DNA from 2 places in the Viridibacillus sp. KH_047 genome. Region 1 is predicted to be linked to the other one. Evidence: a T-box and tRNA genes for the amino acid it is inferred to sense, from the RefSeq annotation. Region 1 holds a T-box; the other holds one or more tRNA genes.
The links. The T-box of region 1 lies ahead of tyrS (tyrosine--tRNA ligase). A T-box ahead of a tRNA ligase gene usually reads a tRNA of that ligase, here a tRNA-Tyr.
Positions count from the first base shown of each region.

Region 2: it has a tRNA-Tyr gene. The T-box ahead of tyrS (tyrosine--tRNA ligase) is inferred to sense a tRNA for this amino acid. The anticodon was not compared.

Region 1 is NZ_CM174479.1:904,397-907,812, reverse strand. Features, by position in the region: gene tyrS (tyrosine--tRNA ligase) at 23-1,288, opposite strand; T-box leader at 1,336-1,537, opposite strand; gene AC3IS5_RS04590 (transglycosylase domain-containing protein) at 1,696-3,416, shown strand, end outside.
Region 2 is NZ_CM174479.1:108,989-112,404, reverse strand. Features, by position in the region: gene sigW (RNA polymerase sigma factor SigW) at 1-212, opposite strand, end outside; gene rocF (arginase) at 471-1,376, opposite strand; tRNA gene AC3IS5_RS00610 (tRNA-Lys) at 1,620-1,692, opposite strand; tRNA gene AC3IS5_RS00605 (tRNA-Gln) at 1,706-1,780, opposite strand; tRNA gene AC3IS5_RS00600 (tRNA-Tyr) at 1,812-1,895, opposite strand; tRNA gene AC3IS5_RS00595 (tRNA-Val) at 1,908-1,983, opposite strand; tRNA gene AC3IS5_RS00590 (tRNA-Glu) at 2,010-2,084, opposite strand; tRNA gene AC3IS5_RS00585 (tRNA-Thr) at 2,229-2,301, opposite strand; tRNA gene AC3IS5_RS00580 (tRNA-Asn) at 2,315-2,389, opposite strand; rRNA gene rrf (5S ribosomal RNA) at 3,088-3,203, opposite strand; rRNA gene AC3IS5_RS00570 (23S ribosomal RNA) at 3,337-3,416, opposite strand, start outside.

The DNA.
Region 1 (3,416 bases):
TTGAAACGAGCGCCTTCAGCATTTAGTTAAATTTCACCATGTGGTATTTCTTTTTGCCTCTTCTTACGATTGCGAATGCATCTTCTAGGCGGTCTTTGGCGTCTACAGTGTATGCTAAATCTGTAATTTTTTCGCCGTTGATTGAGATAGCTCCGTTTGTTACGTCTTCACGGGCTTGACGTTTTGAAGATGAAATTTTAGCTTCGACGATTAGGTCGACAATATTTTGATCTTCTTTTGCGATTTCAACAGAAGGTACGCCACTAAATGCTACTTTCATTTCTTCTACTGAAAGTGCTTTTAAGTCACCTGAGAATAATGCTTCTGTAATACGAATAGCTTGTTCTAAGCCTTCTGCACCGTGGATCAATTTTGTCATTTCAGCAGCTAATGCTTTTTGTGCTTTACGTAGATGTGGCTCAGTTTCTACAGCTTTTTCTAATGCTTCGATTTCTTCACGAGATAGGAATGTGAAGATTTTCAAGTATTTCACGACATCAGAGTCAGCTGCATTGATCCAGAATTGGTAGAACTCGTAAGGTGATGTTTTTTCAGCATCTAACCAAACTGCTCCGCCTGCTGTTTTGCCGAATTTTGTACCATCCGCTTTTGTTACAAGTGGAATTGTGATACCAAATGCTTTTGTTTCTTCTTCATGTGTTTTACGAATCACTTCTAGGCCAGTTGTAATATTTCCCCACTGGTCAGAGCCACCTACTTGAATACGGCAGTTGAAGTTGTCGTATAAGTGGTTAAAGTCAATACCTTGAATAATTGTGTAAGCAAATTCAGTAAATGAAAGTCCAGTATCTAGGCGAGATGAAATTGTATCTTTACCCAGCATGTAGTTTACATTGATTAATTTACCGTAGTCACGTAGGAATTCAATCGTATTCATTGAGCCAATCCAGTCGCGGTTGTTTGCAAGTTTTGCACCGTTATCTGAATTGAAATCGAAAATACGCTCTAATTGTTTTTTAATTCCTTGTACGTTTTTCTCAACTTGTTCAACGGTTTGTAATTGGCGCTCTTCAGAACGACCTGATGGATCACCAATCATACCAGTAGCGCCACCGATTAATAGAATTGGTTGGTGACCTGCCATTTGGAATCTTCTTAAAGTAAGTAGTGGCACGATATGTCCGATATGCATGCTATCTGCAGTTGGGTCAACACCACAATACAAAGAAACAGATTCCTCATTTAATAATTTTTCCATACCTTCAGCATCTGTTTGTTGGTACAGTAGGCCACGCCACTGTAAATCTTCCAATAATAGATTTGTCATAATCCTTACCTCCTAATTTAAATAAAAAAAGTCCCTGCATATAAATATGCAGGGACGTTAATCACAATTTAACGCGGTACCACCCAGCTTGAAGAAAAAATGATTCTTCCGGCTCATACGTCTTAACGCGACGCTTACGTTCTCGCTCCAAATGTGTAATTCGTGTTCATATTATGACTAGCTTTCACCAACCGCTAGCTCTCTATACAGGGAATATGTTCACTACTGCGCACTTTTCAACGCTCGAAAAACTATTAATGACTATTGTACTTCATTTAGATTCATTGTCAATAAATATTATTAGTCATAAATCAATTATGGTATAATTAACGAGATTTTAGGAGGTCGATTTAGTGATAGAACAATTTAAAAAATGGGTTAAAAAAATAGACAATCGTATTCAAGAAATGACTTCTATGAGATGGATGAAAACACTACGCATAACATCAAGCGTAATCTGGAATTTATGTTTATTATTTATCACATTAGCAGTTATAGGTTTTGTATTTGTAGGGTCTATTGGCGCTGGATATTTTGCTTCCCTCGTAAAAGAAGAGCCTCTGCGAGCAAAAGCTGAAATGCGTAGCGACATTTTAACTTATGATGAAACGAGTGATCTCTACTTCGCAGGTGGAAAATATTTAGGTAAAATGCGTTCAGACTTAGAACGACGTGAAACTACTCTAGATAAGGTCTCGCCTAATGTAATTAATGCTGTACTAGCTACAGAGGACGAATACTTCTATGAACATAACGGTATTGTGCCAAAAGCAGTTTTCCGTGGATTGTTACAAGATGTAACGAACTCTTCGACTCAAACAGGTGGCTCCACATTAACGCAGCAATTAATTAAAAACCAAATTTTAACAAATGAAGTTTCTTACGAGCGTAAAGCGAAGGAATTATTACTCGCAATGCGACTTGAAAAATTCATGGACAAAGACGAAATTTTAGAAGCTTATTTAAATATTATTCCTTATGGTAGAAATGCATCTGGGCGTAATATTGCTGGAATCGAAACAGCAGCTGAAGGTATTTTCAATAAAAAAGCAAGTGAACTTAACCTTGCACAAGCTGCCTATATCGCAGGTATTCCACAATCACCTTATGCCTATACACCATTTACACAGCAAGGAAAGCTTAAAGATAAAGATTCATTAGCACTTGGCATTAATCGTATGAAAACTGTTCTATATCGTATGCATGAAACAGGCTATATTACGGACAAGCAGTATAAAAAAGCGTTGAAATACAATATTAAAAAAGATTTCCGTAAGCCGGAACTTCGCCCAGAAGAAAAATATCCATATGTAACATATGAAATTGAAAGCCGTGCGAAAGATATTATGGCTACTATTTTAGCTAAAAAAGATGGATTAGATCCAAAACGATTAAAAAATGAAAAGAAATTAAAAGAAAAGTATACAATCTTAGCAGATCGTGAATTGAGATCAAAAGGTTATAAGATATACTCTACAATTGATAAGAAAATGTATGACAATATGCAAAATGTAAAAGATAACTTTGCCTATTACGGCGCTACATTTAAAAAGACTGTTACAGATTCAGAGACTGGAAAAAGTAAACAAGTTGATGTACCTGTACAAGTTGGTAGTATTGTCATGGAAAACAAAACAGGTAAAATCTTAAGCTTCGTCGGTGGTCGTGACTTTAAATTAGAAGAACTAAACCATGCGACTCAAGCTAAACGTTCAAATGGTTCTACTATGAAGCCACTTCTAGTTTATGCACCAGCGATTGAATATGGAGTAATCGGGGCAGGTAGTCCTGTAGTCGATGTGAAATTTAGCATGCCTGGATGGTCTCCATCAAACTATACTGAAAGTGATAACCGAGGTATTATTTCGGCACGTGAAGCTTTAAAAGACTCACAAAACTTACCAGCAATCCGACTGTACAGCCAAATCATGAACCGTAGACCTGCTGATTTACTTGCCAAAAATGGCTTCTCAGATTTAGATGCGGATGATTATACGAACTACGCAACTTCTATTGGCGCGCTAAAATATGGTGTAACTGTGGAAGAAAATACGAATGCATTTGCAACTTTTGCAAATGGAGGTAAATTCGTAGATGGTTATATGATTTCTAAAATTGTTGATTCAGA
Region 2 (3,416 bases), 800 kb from region 1:
GTCGAGAATTTTCGATTCAAATCAAAAGTGTGAAGATTAATATACGCACGAACAAATGCCTCCTGCGCTATATCTTCCGCTTCATGTTGATTGCCAAGCATGCGATAACAAACTTGGTACAGCTTTTGCTGGTAGAGGCTCACAATATCAGAATACGCACTTTGATCGCCTTTCAGCACTTGTTTTATTCTCTTGTTGATTAATGCGTCCATCGTGATTTCCCTCCGCCCATGCGGCTGCTATTCTATATACGAGTCGCTTATAATGTAAGTTTCATTTTTTAAAAAGTTTTTTTAAAACTACAAAAAACCTTCCTTCCTTAATTATAACAAATATGTAAGTAAAAATGATCCGAATTCATAAGAAACTCCTTTATTCAAGACTTAATTACTCGTCAATAAGTTCCCATTTTCCACAAAACCTCAACTTTTCGGCAATTATAAAAGGACGGGCATGCCCGTCCTTTTACACTACATTAATTTTTCACCGAATAACGATCCCATTAAAGCAACTGCTACATCTGCTGTTTTGTTTTTTTCATCTAAGATTGGATTTACTTCTACAAACTCAGCCGAGGTAATCATTTCAGATTCATATAACATCTCCATCGCTAAATGGCTCTCACGATATGTAATACCTCCTAGAACAGGCGTCCCAACACCCGGCGTATATAGCGGGTCGATTCCATCTAGATCCAGTGACAAATGCAATCCATCTACATTTTTTCCTCTCAAATAAATAATTGCATCTTGAATAACTTTAGTCATACCCACTCTGTCAATTTCATGCATTGTGTACACTTTGATACCTTTTTCTTTTATTAATTCACGTTCCCCTGGATCCACCGAACGAGCACCGATAATAACAATATTCTCAGGTTTCACTTTTGGAGCATAATCACGAATATTTACAAGTTTTTCATGGCCAAGTCCAATACTTACAGCCAGTGGCATACCGTGAATATTACCCGATGGTGAAGTATCACCTGTATTCAAATCGGCATGCGCGTCATACCAAATAACTCCTAAATTCCTATAATGATCTGATAAACCTGCAAGTGTACCTATTGCAATACTATGATCCCCACCTAATACAAGCGGAAAGTAGTTTTGTGAAACGACATCATGTACTTTATTTGCAAGTTTTGTACTGGCTTCAGTTACAGCTGATAAATTTCGTAAGTTTGTATCAGCTGACACCTCACGCTCAGATACCCCAATCTGAATATCACCCTCATCTATCACTTCATAGCCCATTGCTTCCAATCTTTCTACAGCGCCCGCATACCGGATCGCACTTGGTCCCATATCAACGCCACGGCGTGTTTGGCCAAGATCCATTGGTACACCTATTAATGAGATATTTAATTTATGCATTATTTTATTCCCCCTTTGTGAATTACCTATATTGTAAATGCTACAATCATGTTGACTCAACCCCGCAAAATTCTGAATATTTATACAAATAATTTAACACTTAAATAGAGAACAAAGTTGCAACTAAAGTCAGTATCCTTCAAATTGAATTTATCAGTAGTTGTATAAAGTTACGTACCCTAATAACCACAAAAAAACCTCTCTCTACAAAGTGTAGAAAGAGGTTGAAATTTTATATGAAAGTGAGCCATGTAGGATTCGAACCTACGACCCTCTGATTAAAAGTCAGATGCTCTACCAACTGAGCTAATGGCTCATAAAATTAAAAATGGCTGGGGTACCTGGATTCGAACCAGGGCATGACGGAATCAAAATCCGTTGCCTTACCGCTTGGCTATACCCCAACAATGAATAATGAATATTTTATATAAAAAATGGTGGAGGGGGACGGATTCGAACCGCCGAACCCGAAGGAGCGGATTTACAGTCCGCCGCGTTTAGCCTCTTCGCTACCCCTCCGACAAAAAAATATGGTGGAGGATGACGGGATCGAACCGCCGACCCCCTGCTTGTAAGGCAGGTGCTCTCCCAGCTGAGCTAATCCTCCATAGATATGTAAAAATGTTTTAAAAATGGTGACCCCTACGGGATTCGAACCCGTGTTACCGCCGTGAAAGGGCGGTGTCTTAACCGCTTGACCAAGGGGCCATTAATGTTGTACTGCTTTAAACAGGACAAGAATTATATTAACATCCTTTAAATAAAAATGCAATACTTTATTTAAAAAATATTAAAAATTACATCTTACTAAGCAAAATTCGATACATTTCTACTTCTTGATAAATAATTGAAAGCTTCCAACCGGGCTCGAACCGGTGACCTCTTCCTTACCATGGAAGCACTCTACCTGCTGAGCTATGGAAGCATAGACAAAAAAATGGCTCCGAAGGTAGGACTCGAACCTACGACCGATCGGTTAACAGCCGATTGCTCTACCACTGAGCTACTTCGGAACAATAATATTATCGCTTCTTTAAATGTTAATTTTGTTTAACACAAATATTATTATAACAGCATATTAAAACATTTCAAGCTATTTAAGGAAAAAAGTTTTAATTATTTTGCACTTAAATATACCTACATTTTATTGCAGTAATTCTAACTATCATAAAAGCCCTATTTAAGCGTTTTAAGGCGTTTTAATCGGAATCTAATTAGATTACCCATACATATCACTTATGCTCATAGAGGCTAATACAATGGTAATATCATAACATTTTGTATATCATATTTACTTTGAATTATTTTACCTTTATCCACCTCTGCATATTCCCAGTACAACTATATTTTCACCATTAACTGCTAGAACTATTTCATTAGTATAAGAAAATTGCCCTTTAATGTATTGGTCATTGAGATAGTATACTTGTCGTATATCCTTTTCAAAAATGTCGATAATCATTGAAGGTGAGCGTAATAAAATTACAATAATAACATTGGAGTTATCTTAGTATGGCTTCACACTCAAATTATTATGTAAATAAAATAAGCTCACACACTCTGCACTATAAAACCCAATAACTAGATGCCTATTTATTTCTATTTTATACAGCCTGCGGATGAGTAAATCAAGAATTTTGCGGCTATATTTAATATAACTATTTTCTATATAAAAAAAGCACAACTGATTAAATCAGCTGTGCTTTAATGTGCCTAGCAACGTCCTACTCTCACAGGGGGAAACCCCCAACTACCATCGGCGCTAAAGAGCTTAACTTCCGTGTTCGGCATGGGAACGGGTGTGACCTCTTTGCTATCGTCACTAGACTATTTTTAAGACAAGAATTATTATATCACTTCACTTCTTTAAAAGCAAGTGTTTTTTTTAAAACTTTTTTTAAAAAGTTTTTCTTGTTCTCTCAAAACTGGATAAATTACATTGAAGTTTATTAAGTAAAATTTGGTTAAGTCCTCGATCTATTAGTATTCGTCAGCTCCGTATGTCGCCACACTTCCACCTCGAACCTATCTACCTCATCG